One region of the Bradyrhizobium sp. T-12 genome, then DNA from elsewhere that is predicted to be linked to it. Evidence: predicted binding sites of a transcription regulator. Region 1 holds the regulator's gene; the other holds the start of a gene.
The links. The regulator HrcA, encoded in region 1, represses chaperone genes, less so after heat shock. The targets are predictions, from matches to a motif close to GTTAGCACTCNCNNNNNGNGAGTGCTAAC.
Positions count from the first base shown of each region.

Region 2: a site for HrcA is predicted at 5,415-5,443, ahead of AC0WRY_RS34230 (co-chaperone GroES). Genes of this name have one in related genera too.

Region 1 covers NZ_CM177756.1:167,209-174,356, forward strand. The annotation lists gene grpE (nucleotide exchange factor GrpE) at 55-672, opposite strand; gene hrcA (heat-inducible transcriptional repressor HrcA) at 768-1,856, opposite strand; gene rph (ribonuclease PH) at 2,062-2,775, shown strand; gene rdgB (RdgB/HAM1 family non-canonical purine NTP pyrophosphatase) at 2,786-3,421, shown strand; gene hemW (radical SAM family heme chaperone HemW) at 3,408-4,562, shown strand; gene AC0WRY_RS00810 (penicillin-binding protein activator) at 4,567-5,799, opposite strand; gene rsmI (16S rRNA (cytidine(1402)-2'-O)-methyltransferase) at 6,140-7,090, shown strand; gene AC0WRY_RS00820 (YraN family protein) at 7,077-7,148, shown strand, end outside.
Region 2 covers NZ_JBZFQJ010000002.1:1,093-8,240, forward strand. The annotation lists gene repA (plasmid partitioning protein RepA) at 1-120, shown strand, start outside; gene repB (plasmid partitioning protein RepB) at 117-1,136, shown strand; gene repC (plasmid replication protein RepC) at 1,332-2,564, shown strand; gene groL (chaperonin GroEL) at 3,372-5,012, opposite strand; gene AC0WRY_RS34230 (co-chaperone GroES) at 5,059-5,373, opposite strand; partial or broken gene AC0WRY_RS34235 (IS3 family transposase) at 6,623-7,148, opposite strand, start outside.

The DNA of each region.
Region 1 (7,148 bases):
CGCAGTGCGCACTGGAGTTCGATGCTGCGCATCGCCCCGGAATGACAACCCAACTCAGTTCGGCGCGCCGCTCGATTCGTTGTTGTTCGCGGCGGGCGCGGGCTTCGCACCGCCCTTGGCGACGCCGACCAAGGCCGGACGCAGCACGCGATCGCCGATGGTGTAGCCGGCCTGCATGATCTGGACCACGGTGCCAGAGGGCACCGACGGATCGGGCACTTCGTACATCGCCTGGTGGAAATTCGGGTCGAACTTCTGGCCCTGCGGATCGAGCTTCTTCACGCCGTGCTTTTCCAGCGCGTTGAGCAGCGACCGCTCGGTGAGCTCGACGCCCTCGATCAGCGAGATCAGGCCGGGATCCGCCGCGGCGCGAGCCTCGGGTGGAACGGCATCGAGCGCGCGCTGGAGATTGTCGGCGATGTCGAGCACGTCGCGGGCAAAGCCGGTAATGCCGTAGAGGCGGGCGTCGGCGACTTCCTTGGTGGTGCGCTTGCGCAAATTCTCCATCTCGGCCAGCGTCCGCAGCGTGCGATCGCGCGCCTCGGCGACTTCCTTCTGCAGGCTCTCGACCGAGCCTGGCTCGGGATCGTCGGGCATGATGTAGGGCTTCGACACCACGGGCTCGCCAGTCGGCGCGGCCGCGTCTTCGGGTTGCCGGTCTCGATCGGTCATCGGCTCTTATCTCGAACTCGTTTCCAGGGATTGTTGGTCCGGATATCGTGCTTTGAGCCGCGAAAATCAAGCGGCCGTGATCGGATCGAACCCGATCAGCCCCCCAATAGGCGGCTGACGATGCGAGCGGCGTAGTCCACAGTCGGGATCACGCGGGCATAATTCAGCCGCGTCGGCCCGATCACGCCCAGGACACCGACGATGTGGCCGGCGGCATCCCGATAGGGCGAGATGATGGTGGAAGACCCCGACAGCGAAAACAGCTTGTTCTCGCTGCCGATGAAGATACGCACGCCCTCGGCCGTCTCGGCCCGGCCGAGCAGATCGATCACGCCGCGCTTGGTCTCGAGGTCGTCGAACAGCAGGCGGACCCGCTCCAGATCCTCCAGCGCGTGCAAATCCTCCAGCAGATTGGCGTGGCCGCGCACGATGAGCTGGCGGTCCTCGTTCTCGCCGCCGGACCAGCTGGCGATCCCGGCGGAAATCACCTTCTGTGCCAGCTGATCGAGCTCGGCGCGGGCCTCGCCCAACGCCGTCTCGAGCTCGAGCCGCGCTTCCGCCAGGGTCCGGCCGCGGATTCGCGCATTGAGGAAATTGCCGGCTTCGGTGATCGCCGAGGAGGGAACTCCGGGCGGCAGCGTCAGCACCCGGTTCTCGACCTGGCCGTCCTCACCGACGAGGATGACCAGCGCTTTCTCCGGTTCCAGACGGACGAATTCAATGTGCTTCAGCCGCGCATTGGATTTTGGCGTCAGCACCACCGCGGCGGCCCGGGTCAAGCCGGACAGCCGCGTCAGCGCCTGGTCCAGCGCGGCCTCGACCGAGTGGGCCTGACCGACGGATGTGAGCTGGCTCTGGATCGACTGCCGCTCGGCCTCGTTGAGGTCGCCGACCTGCATCAGGGCGTCGACGAAGAAACGCAGGCCGAGTTCCGTCGGCAGCCGGCCGGCGGAGGTGTGCGGCGCATAGATCAGGCCGAGCTGTTCCAGGTCGGCCATGACGTTGCGGACCGAGGCCGGCGACAGCGGCATCGCGATCAGGCGCGAGATATTGCGCGAGCCCACGGGCTCACCGGTCGCGAGATAACTTTCTACAATTTGACGAAAAATGTCGCGGGAACGCTCGTTGAGCTGGGCAAGGCCTGCGCGCGGCGCGATCAGATGGATCGGATCGTGATGGGCCACAGACTGTAACTCCTCTCAGATACTCATAATTTGTCTATCCCCGAGGCGTCTGACAAGCGTGGCGTTTGCGGACCCGGAATCAGGGCAGGAATCGAGAGAGGAATCGAGGGAGAAATCGGGGGATGAATAAGCCCTTGCCGCCCACCCTCACCCCACCTACAAGCACCGCCAACAGCCTTATCCCGTGAATTTTGGAGGATTTCCCATGCGGCCAAGCCGCCGTGCGCCCGATGAATTGCGCCCCGTGACGCTGGAGCGCGGCGTGGTCAAATATGCGGAAGGCTCGTGCCTGGTGAAGTTCGGCGACACCCATGTGCTCGTCACCGCCACGCTGGAAGACCGACTGCCGCCGTGGCTGAAGGGCCAGGGCCGCGGCTGGGTCACCGCCGAATACGGCATGCTGCCGCGCGCAACCTCCGAACGCACCCGCCGCGAGGCCGCCGCCGGCAAGCAGAGCGGCCGTACCGTCGAGATCCAGCGCCTGATCGGCCGCTCGCTCCGCACCATCGTCGACCTCGAAGCACTCGGCGAGCGCCAGATCACGGTCGATTGCGACGTGCTGCAGGCCGACGGCGGCACGCGCACCGCCTCGATCACCGGCGCCTGGGTCGCACTGGCCGATTGCGTCAACTGGATGAAGGCGCGCAACATGATCAAGGCCAATGTCATGCGCGACAACGTCGCCGCGATCTCCTGCGGTATCTATAACGGCACGCCGGTGCTTGATCTCGACTATGCCGAGGATTCGGAAGCCCAGACCGACGCCAATTTCGTCATGACCGGCGATGGCCGCATCATCGAGGTGCAGGGCACCGCGGAACGCGAACCGTTCACGCAGGACGAGTTCCTGAAGCTGATGGCCCTGGCGCAGAAAGGCATCGCGCGTCTGGTGGACTTGCAGAAACTGGCCGTAGCGTAGTCAATAAGCCATGCACCGCCGAATCACCGGAAAGCTGGTCATCGCCACCCACAATCCCGGCAAGCTCGCCGAGATGCGGGAGCTGCTCGCGCCCCACGGCGTCGAGGCGGTGTCGGCCGGTGAGCTCGGCCTCGCCGAGCCGGAGGAGACCGGCAACGATTTCCGCAGCAATGCCGCGATCAAGGCGATCGCGGCGGCCCAGGCGACCAGGCTTCCTGCTTTCGCCGACGATTCCGGCATCGTGGTCGACGCGCTCGACGGTGCGCCCGGCATCTACAGCGCGCGCTGGGCCGGCCCGGCCAAGGACTTCAACGCCGCGATGGCGCAGATCGAGCGCCTGCTGCAGGAGCGCGGCGCCACCACACCGGACAAGCGCAAGGCACATTTCGTCTCGGCACTCTGCGTGGCCTGGCCGGACGATCATCTCGAAGAGGTCGAGGCGCGCGTCGACGGCACGCTGGTCTGGCCGCCGCGGGGCACCGCCGGTTTCGGCTACGATCCGATGTTCTTGCCCGACGGCCACGACCGCACCTTCGGCGAGATGGAGAGCATCGAGAAGCACGGCCTGCCGCCGCTCGGTCTCGGCCTGTCGCACCGTGCCCGCGCCTTCGTGAAACTGGCGGAGATCTGCCTTGAGCCGCGCTAACGAAGCTTTTGGCGTCTACGTGCACTGGCCGTTCTGCCTGTCGAAATGTCCTTATTGCGACTTCAACAGTCATGTCCGCCACGCCCCGATCGACGAGGTGCGCTTCGCTTCCGCCTTCGCGCGCGAAATCGCAGCGACCGCCGAGCGCGCGCCCGGCCGCGAGGTCACCTCGATCTTCCTTGGCGGCGGCACACCGTCGCTGATGCAGCCCGCGACCGTCGGCGCGGTGCTCGATGCGATCGGCAAGCACTGGAGCGTGGCAGGCGACGTCGAAGTCACGCTCGAAGCCAATCCCACCAGCGTCGAAGCCACGCGCTTTGCCGGCTATCGCACCGCCGGCGTGAATCGTGTCTCACTCGGCGTGCAGGCGCTCGACGATGCCTCGCTCAAGGCGCTGGGCCGGCTGCACAGCGCGCGCGAGGCGCTCGATGCCGTCGCCATCGCGCGACGCTCGTTCGACCGTTACTCATTCGACCTGATCTATGCCCGCCCCGACCAGACGCCGGCGATGTGGGCCGATGAACTGCGTCTCGCCATCGATGAAGCGGCCGAGCATCTGTCGCTTTATCAATTGACGATCGAGGAAGGCACGCCGTTCTTCGGCCTGCACCAGGCCGGCAAATTGAAGACGCCGGATGAGGCGGTCGCGCGCGCGCTCTACGACGTCACGCAGGAAACCTGCGACAAGCTCGGCCTGCCCGCGTACGAGATTTCAAATCACGCGCGGCACGGCGCCGAGTGCCGGCACAATCTCGTGTATTGGCGCGGCGAGGAATATGCCGGCATCGGCCCCGGCGCGCACGGCCGCCTCGACATCGACGGCGTCAGGCATGCGACCGCCACCGAGAAGCGTCCCGAAGCCTGGCTGATGCGGGTCGAGACCAACGGCCATGGCGTCGTCACCGACGATCTCCTCAACAGCGAGGAGCGCGCAGACGAATTTTTGCTGATGGGGTTGCGGCTTGCCGAAGGCATCGATCCCGAGCGCTACAGAACCCTTTCCGGCCGCCGGCTCGATCCCAAACGCATCGCGCTGCTGCGCGAGGAAGGCGCGATCATTGTGGATCCGACGGGACGGCTGCGCGTGACCAGCAGCGGATTTCCGGTGCTCGATGCAGTGGTCGCGGATCTCGCGGCGTAGCGAGCTACGCCCCAAAGCTCTTCGGCGAACCCGCGACAGCAACGCCGCCGCCTTGCGTCACCTTCATTACCGCGAGCCCGCGCTCATTGGTGCCGTCGGCGCGGAAACGGAACAGGCCGTCGATGCCGGCGAAACCCGAGGGGTTGGTGAGCACGTCGGGCGAGAAGCGCGTGGTGCCCTGCGTGCGCGCGAGCGCGGCAACGAGGGCGACGGCGTCATAGGCCAGCGTCGCGGTGCGGATCGGCTCGGCGCCGTATTTGGTGCGGTAGCGGCCCGAGAAGGCGCGAAAACCGGCCGGATCGGGCGCGGCGTAGAGGCCGCCTTGCAGGCTCGCATTGGCATAGACCCGCGGATTGTCCCACAGGCCGGTGCCGAGCAGCTGGATGTTGCGCAGGTTCGCGCCCGCGGCGGTCATCGCATCGGCGACCGTCACCACGGCATCGCCGTCATCGGCAATGAACAGCGCGTCCGCACTGCCGAGCTGCTGCGCCACGGTGCGCGCCGGCGTGGCGCGATCGGCGCCGTATTTCTCGAAGGCGACGATGCGTCCGCCGCGGCGCGGCACCGCCGCCTTCACCGCGGCCTCGACGACATTGCCATAGGCGTTGTCGGGCACCAGCACGGCGACGGAGCGCTTTCCGATGCCGGCGGAATATTCAACGATGCGGTTGACGTCGGATTCCGGCAGGAAGGAGAGCAGATAGACGCCGCGACCGGCAATGCTGGAATCGGTCGAGAACGCGATCACCGAGATGCCGCGCGTGCGCGCGATCTGCGCCACCGCCGGCACCGACTGCGCGAACAGCGGTCCGAGGATGATCTCGGCGCCCTCGTCGACGGCCTGCTGCGCACTCGCCTGTGCGCCTTGCGGGCTGCCATTGTCGTCCTTGATCAGCAGCTGAATGTTCGGGTTCTGGAACTCGGCCAGCGCCATCTCGGCAGCGTTGCGCATGGATTGCGCGGCCAGGCCCGCATTGCCGGCCGCCGACAGCGGCAGGATCACGGCGACCTTCACGCCGCCGGTGCCGGCGGTGGTCGCCTGCTGCGGGGGACCTGCCGGCTGGGCGGGCGGCGCCGAGCTCGAGAACGGGTTGGAGAACTGGCTGAGACTCTGCTGCACGCCGGCGCAGGCCGACAGCAGGGGCGCGCCAAGCAACAGGCCGAGCGCGCTCCGGCGGGTCGCCCCTGACATCGGGGGCCCCTGGACGGGAGACTTCAAATCGCGCGGGCCCACCATGGCAGCTTCTCTTCTGACCAGCGATCGCCAGCCGGTCACAACACTCGTCCCGCGACTAAGGCCGCGGATTCAGGCATATTGTCGGCAAATAGTTAACTAAAACAAAAGGATAATGATCGCTTAACGCGGCCGCACCCCAAAGTCCTGGCTAGCTGTCCACCGTCCGTCATCCAGCATCAAGGCGGCGTTTTCGCCGTGAATATGACGCTGATGCTTCATTCCCTTCGAATGTGATGCCTGTCGGATCACATTCCAGTCCTTCCTCACCCCTCACCTCGGTACGATCTTTTTCCAGGAGCTGGTTCCAAGCCCTGCGGATCGTGCCTAAGTTGACTTCATTATGCGCGCAAAGCCGGCCCCGATAAATACGCCTGAAGCCCAAGACGCCGCCTCGCGCGGCTTCTCCATTGATGCCCATCGGCTCCCGGCGCCGAAGGCGGCACCGGGCCTCCATCTGGTCGCAACCCCGATCGGCAATCTCGGCGATATCACGCTGCGGGCGCTGCAGACGCTGGCCGGCGTCGATGTCATCGCCTGCGAGGACACCCGCATCACCCGGCGCCTCACCGAGCGCTACGCCATCACCGCGCAGCTCAAGCAATATCATGAGCACAACGCCGAGGCCGCCCGGCCCAAAATCCTGGAGGCGCTTGCGGCGGGCGGCTCGGTCGCGCTGGTCTCGGACGCCGGCACGCCCTTGATCTCCGATCCCGGCTTCAAGCTCGTGCGCGAGGTCTGCGCCGCGGGCCACGCCGTCTATGCGCTGCCCGGGCCGTCCTCGGTGCTGGCGGCGCTGTCGGTCGCGGCGCTGCCGACCGACCGGTTCTTCTTCGAGGGTTTTCTGCCGGCGAAATCCGCCGCGCGCCGCGCCCGCCTGACCGAGCTCGCCCGCATCGACGCGACGCTGGTGATGTTCGACTCCGGCAACCGGGTGCAGGACACGCTCGCCGAGCTCGCCGAGATCATGGGCACACGCGAGGCCGCGATCTGCCGCGAGCTGACCAAGCTGCATGAGGAGATCTCGCGGGGAAAGCTGACCGAGCTGGCCCGCGATGCCGACGGGCTGGAGACGCGCGGCGAATTCGTGCTGGTGATCGCGCCGCCGGCTGATGACGCCGAGGTGCTGACACCGGATGCGCTGGACGAGCTCCTGCGCGAGCAGCTGGCCGCGCACAGCGTCAAGGACGCGGTGGCGCATGCGGTCGCGCTCTCAGGCCGGCCGCGCCGCGAGGTCTATGCCCGCGCGCTCGAGCTCGCAAAAGATTTGCGGGGCGGCAATGGCGAAGGCTGAGACGCCGAGGGAACCCAAGGTCGCCTCGCCCGAGCGCATCGCCGCGTTCCGCACCGGC
Region 2 (7,148 bases), on a different replicon from region 1:
TCGCTCTATGAGCTTGACCGCGGATCCGTCGGACGCGGCGCCTATGACAGGGCGGTTGAATCTGTCGATGCTATCAATGCGGAGATCGTGCAGCTGCTGAAGAAGGTGTGGGGACGATGAGCAAGCGCACGGATGCTATCAGGGGGCTTTTTACTGCCGCACCTCAGACGAGTCCGTTGTCAGCTGACAACACAGCACCAGCGCCGCTGGCGCGGGTGTCGTCAGGTGCTGTGCGCTCGCTGAAGGAATCTTTCTCAGAAGTTGAGAAGGAGAATCAGGAGCTTCGGGACAAGCTCACATCTGGCGCGACGATCGTAGAGATCGATCCCGGTCTGATAGATCCCTCGCCCGTGTCTGATCGTTTTCGCGACGACGACACGGCTTCTTACGAACTTCTCAAGCAATCGATTTCGCAGATCGGCCAGGAGGTTCCTGTCCTCGTCCGCAAGCATCCGACAATGCCGGGACGATATCAGAGCGCTTATGGTCATCGCCGGGTGCGTGCCGCGCGCGAGCTGGGTATTGCCGTCAAAGCGATCCTAAAACCGCTCTCCGACGAAGCCCTCGTCGTGGCACAAGGCCTTGAGAACGCGCCGCGGGAGGATTTGAGCTTCATCGAGCGCGCGATGTTCGCAATGCGCATCGAAGATGCCGGGCACAAGCGCGCAGTCGTTCAAGACGCGCTCGCAGTCGATAGGGCCGAAGCGTCAAAACTGATTGCGGTTGCGAGATCCATTCCGCCCGACATTATCGATGCTATTGGCAAGGCCCCAAAGGTTGGCCGCGGGCGATGGCAGAGCTTTGCTGATCTCTTGGCGGATGCGTCGGTGATCGACCGCGTAAGGGCGGCGATCGGGGACGACAAGTTCGCCGGCCGTGAGTCAGACGACAGATTTCTGACGGTGTTCTCGGCCGCGAATAAACCTGCTGCAACTCGCCAATTCGCGCGATCGTCTGCTGTGCTCGCCTCAGATGGACAGCGCATCGCTCAGGTCCGTCAGGGCGATCGAGAACTCAAGTTGACCATCGACAAGAAGGTCCCGGCGTTGTTCGCGGACTTTCTTATCACCCAGCTTCCGAACCTGTTCGAGACGTTTTGCAAATCGGACAGATCCGAGGAGACCACCGGGGCTTAGCCGCCTCATGAACAACCGCGAACCAGGAGCAGCACGGCAAAAGAAAAAAGGCCCCCGCAACGTCACCGTCCCGGAAGCCTCTCTTCGTAGTTTGGCGACTAAAGAGAATCACTTCCGCGCACCATAGTCAAGAGTCTTGTGAGAGACGGCGCCGTTTCGGCGAGCAGATTTTCTTTGCCCGCATAAGGCAAAGACATGCAATCACGTGCCCCAACGACGCCCTTTGGGCGGCGCTCGTTGAAGCTTGCCCATGTGGCAACACAAGTCGCAGTATCGACCAGGCCATCGGAAAAGATCGTCCATAAATGGAAGATCTTTCAGGCCATCTGCATCGCAAGGCCGCGCCTCGGTATCTCTGAGCGTGCGCTGACGGTGCTGGATGCTCTGCTCAGCTTTCATCCCGAGACTACGCTCACGGGTGAGGGTGACCTCATCGTGTTTCCGTCAAACAATCAGCTGACGCTGCGAGCTCACGGCATGCCGGTGTCCACGTTGCGGCGTCATCTCGCTGTGCTTGTCGACGCCGGGCTCATCGTTCGCAGGGATAGTCCGAACGGCAAGCGCTACGCTCGCAAAGGCAGCGGCGGTGACATCGAGCGCGCCTTTGGCTTTGACTTGTCGCCACTCGTCGTTCGCGCCGAAGAGTTCGAGAGGCTGGCTGAGGAAATCAAAGCGGAGGCTCGTGCTATCAAACATGCGCGCGAGCGCATCACACTCTGCCGTCGTGACATCGCCAAGATGATTGCAACGGGCATCGAGGAAAACGTGCCGACCCACAGGGAATGGAAGGGGCCGGCTGATTGGGACGAGGTGCATCGGGCATTCCGTTCGATCGTCGAGACGATTCCACGCCGGGCGACCTGCCAAGAACTTGAGGCGATCGCCGACGAACTATCGCAGCTTGCCGACGACGTCCTCAATCTGCTGGAAACTCACGTCCAAGCAGCAAATATGAGCGCCAATGAGTCCCATACTGAGCGTCACTTACAGAATTCAAACCCAAACACTCTTACTGAACTTGAACCTAGCCTCCAAGAAGGCAGGGCGGCGAGTACCGAGCCGCAACCACAACCGGCGCGATTTGCGGAAGGCTCCTATCCTTTGGGTATGGTCTTGAGCGCATGTCCAGACATCGTCGACTACGCCAAGGGAGGGATTTCAAACTGGCGCGATTTCATTGCGACTGCGGCGGTCGTTCGATCCATGCTTGGCATCAGTCCCAGCGCGTGGGAGGAGGCGCAGAGCGTCATGGGGGAGACTCAGGCTGCAATTGTGGTCGGCTGCATCCTGCAGCGAGGGGAGGTCATCCGTTCAGCCGGCGGATATCTGCGGGGGCTGACGCGAAAAGCCGAGGCCGGCGAATTCTCGCTCGGGCCAATCCTAATGGCGCAGATCAACTCACGACTGCACGAAAAACGAAGGGCCTAACGGCTAGTCTAGGTAAGTGTCTCTTGGGCCCAGCGGCTCGGGCCGTCGCAGGTTTGATGTTGAGGTTCAATTTGAAGAGGTCTTGGCTAACGGACTGGGCGCGAAGGCGACAGCACCTCAAGAAACGTCAGGCCAACATTGCGTACGGGCTAATGAGCGGTGACACCCACAGATTAGATCGTATGCGCCGTCGTTTTGCAACGACCTCAAGGCGCCTGATTCGTTCGCCGCAGCGCAGCAATTATCCGCCGCCAATTAAGCCCTTCGAATCTGTCTTGGCCTTGCATCGCTGTCTTTACGTCATGGCGCGCAGCCACGGCTGGCGCCATGGCGTCGACCACCGCCGGTACGAACTGCGGAACGTCCGCTTTTGTTGCCGGCGCCAGGTAAACACCTGTTGCGGTATCAGCCCGTGTCGTCGGGCATCTCGTCGCCGCCAGCGCCCACGAGTTTTGGCCGAGTGATATGCCTCGATAATGCTGCGCCGCGCTCGAGCATAGCTCTATAAGCCGCGCGACCATGCGTCCGCGAGTCTAAACGAAATGCTCAGGTCCGAGAATTATAAGGCTAACGTTTCTCATCTGCGACCTGCCGTGTGGGTAAACAAAAACCTGATCTGACGATCAGCCAAGGCACGAAGGCAATGCGCAACGGAACCAATCGTGCCGGCCGTTTAGACGGTCCACGCCTAAAAAAGGGTAACCCCGGCATTGCTGCCAGGGTTTGTGCTGTTGGATTTTGCTCAGCGAGATCCCGGATCGGCGGTACACCGCTTGCGCGCTGCACCGCGTCCGGGACGACTCGTCGTTAGAAGTCCATGCCGCCCATGCCGCCGGCGGGGGGCATCGCGGGGCCGGCAGCGGCCTTCTTCGGCAGCTCGGCGACCATGGCTTCGGTGGTGATCAGGAGCGCTGCAACGGAGGCTGCGTTCTGGATCGCGGTGCGGACCACCTTGGTCGGGTCGATGATGCCTTTGGAGACCAGGTTGCCGTATTCGCCGGTCTGGCTGTCGAAGCCGTAGGCGTACTGGTCCTTCTCCAGGATCTTGCCGATGATCACCGAGCCGTCTTCACCGGCGTTGATCGCGATCTGGCGAGCGGGAGCCGACAGCGCCTTGCGCACGATCTCGACGCCGGTCTTCTGGTCGTCGTTCTTGGTGCGCAGGCCCTTGAGCTGCTCGGAGGCACGGAGCAGGGCGACGCCGCCGCCCGGGACGATGCCTTCCTCGACAGCCGCGCGGGTCGCATGCATCGCGTCATCAACGCGATCCTTGCGCTCCTTCACCTCGACCTCGGTCGCGCCGCCGACGCGGATCACCGCGACGCCGCCTGCGAGCTTGGCAAGACGCTCCTGGAGCTTCTCACGGTCGTAGTCCGAGGTGGTCTCCTCGATCTGCGCCTTGATCTGGGCCACGCGCGCCTCGATGTCGGCCTTCTTGCCGGCGCCATTGACGATCGTGGTGTTCTCCTTGTCGATCATCACCTTCTTGGCGCGACCGAGCATGTTGAGCGTGACGTTCTCGAGCTTGATGCCGAGATCTTCCGAGATCGCCTGGCCGCCGATCAGGATCGCGATGTCCTGCAGCATGGCCTTGCGGCGATCGCCGAAGCCCGGAGCCTTGACGGCCGCGACCTTCAGGCCGCCGCGCAGACGGTTCACAACAAGCGTGGCCAAGGCCTCGCCTTCGACGTCCTCGGCGACGATGACCAGCGGCTTGCCGGTCTGCACCACGGCCTCGAGCAGCGGCAGCAGCTCGTTCAGCGAGGAGAGCTTCTTCTCGTTGATGAGGATGTAGGCGTCGTCCATCTCAACGCGCATCTTGTCGGCGTTGGTGACGAAGTAGGGCGAGATGTAGCCGCGGTCGAACTGCATGCCCTCGACGACGTCGAGCTCGGTCTCGAGCGACTTGGCTTCCTCGACGGTGATGACACCCTCGTTGCCGACCTTCTTCATGGCGTCGGAGAGGAACTTGCCGATCTCCTGGTCGCCGTTGGCCGAGATGGTGCCGACCTGGGCGATCTCGTCGTTCGAGGTGACCTTCTTGGAGTTCTTCTGGAGGTCTGCAACCACAGCCTCGACCGCGAGGTCGATACCGCGCTTGAGGTCCATCGGGTTCATGCCGGCGGCGACCGACTTGGCGCCTTCCTTCACGATCGCCTGGGCCAGCACGGTGGCGGTGGTGGTGCCGTCGCCGGCCGCGTCAGCGGACTTCGAGGCGACTTCGCGCACCATCTGGGCGCCCATGTTCTCGAACTTGTCGTCGAGCTCGATCTCCTTGGCGACGGTGACGCCGTCCTTGGTGATGCGGGGAGCGCCGAACGACTTGTCGAGCACGACGTTGCGGCCCTTCGGACCGAGCGTGACCTTCACCGCGTTGGCGAGGACGTCGACGCCGCGCAGCATCTTGTCGCGCGCTTCAACCGAGAATTTGACTTCTTTGGCTGCCATCTGGAATTTTCCTTAAGGTGTTTGACTGGAGGGAGGAGGGAGGCTCTTAAGCCGCCTTCTTCTTGGACTCGGCGACCTCGAGAACGCCCATCACGTCGCTCTCCTTCATGATCAGCAGGTCCTGGCCGTCGATCTTGACCTCGGTGCCGGACCACTTGCCGAACAGCACGCGGTCGCCGACCTTCAGGTCGATCGGGATCAGCTTGCCAGCTTCGTCGCGGCCACCGGGGCCGACGGCGACGACTTCGCCCTGGGAGGGCTTTTCCTTGGCAGTGTCGGGAATGATGATGCCGCCAGCGGTCTTCTCTTCTGCGTCGATGCGCTTGACCACGACGCGGTCGTGAAGCGGACGGAATTTCATGCAGTCCTCCTAATATTTGCACGAGTTGAGACTTCAACCTTGTGAGCAATCGATGCCTACGAGTGCTAGCGCAGACGCAGCTGAAATAGGACGGGGCTTCTACAGGAGCAAGAGCTTCCAGCAAAAAATCACACTCAGAAGTCGTCTCTGCCAGAATCATTTATCGTAGCTAACTGGCCCGGCCGCTATTAGCGCAGTGTGAGGTTGCCCTGCTCGGCCGAGGTCTGCACGATTTCGCGGCGGATGCTCTTGGCCTGGAAGAACGCTCAGACATTGGTGCGCTCGAGAGTCTTAGTAGTTGCTAAAGCCATTCTTGGTCTCATTGACTGCTCGGATACGGCTCCGGCCGAAACGAACCCTAGCGCTGATGAACGCGCGACGTAACAGGAGTTCGCCGGGCTTGCTTCAGTGGACGGAATTCTCATCGAGTTAGCCGCGACATCCGCAACAGCCAAGGAGTGTGAACAGGTTCGGGATGCCGTCTCGTTCTAGGCAAGCCGATCTTGAAAAATAGCGCCTTTTTTCATCTCGCTCCATCGCTAACCTTGGCAGTTGACCGGAGCTGGATGAAAGCGGCCAGGGGCCGGCGGCGACCTCTTCAAGGAGCTGAACGAAACGCCCGCGCGGGAGAACTGAATCAAGACGAGATCAGCGCTCACGCAAAGTTCAATCGCGCTTCGTCCGCCCTTCTTCCGCGGTGATGCTGATGATCGTATACGCATGCTTCTCGCGTCTTATATTGCGACGAGATGGGCTTCCGGGGAGGCAACGAGATGCAACGCCCCCGGTTTCACCGCATCTTCTTCAGACCGCTCGCGAAGAGTGGGGGCGGCACACGACTGGATCGGGGGATACGCCGAGTCCGCCCCCGCATCACCTTGAGAGGATTGGTGACGCGAGTTTGAAGGTAGCAAACAAGGCGATAGCGTAGCTACTGCAACTATCTCACACCAGGATGGCTCGCATGAGGGTTGAATCGGCCGTGGCGATAGGTTGTATGCTGTTGGGTCCTCGGGTGTCCCGGCTGTGCGGAGAGAAGAAATGCCGATTGTCACGACAGCGAGCGCAAGTGACGGACAAAGAACATTGCAGACAAGACGAAAGATGTGGTTCGGAGCCTAACATCCATCAGCAACAATGCTTCGATTTTCGCCGTTAGTCGCCCCGCTCAACGCGGTCTTCAATCTCGATAGTGCGTCAGACTGACCTCTTTTTGCGCTCTGATCTTCCCCCGAGAAAGCGGACGGGTTTAAGCGGCTTTTAGCTCCATCTCGATCGGAGGGATATATCCGATGGCGGAATAGAGCCTGGTTCGATTGGAGAAGCCCGCGATGAAGGCGAAGATGTCGCGCCGGGCTTCGGCACGGGTCTGGTACTGACGATGATGAACGAGCTCGGTCTTGAGGGTGTGGAAGAACCTCTCCATCGGGGCATTGTCGTAGCAGTCGATGCGTCAGGCCCGCGGCGGTAAGGGCCGCGCGATACTCGTGTGAAGCGTACTGCACTCCGCGATCGGAATGATGGACCAATCCGGCGTCCGGCCGCTGCTGGCGAAGCGCCATCGTCAGTGCGGAGGAGACGAGTTCGACCCGCATGTGATCCGGCATCGCCCAACCGACGATCTTGCGGCTGAAGAGGTCCATGACGGCTGCCAGGTACAGCCAGTCCTCCGCCGTGGGACGTAGGTGATATCGGCCAGCCAGACCCGGTTTGGGGCCGCGGCGGTGAAGTCGCGCGCGATCAGGTTTGGTGCGATCGGCAGATTGTGGCGACTG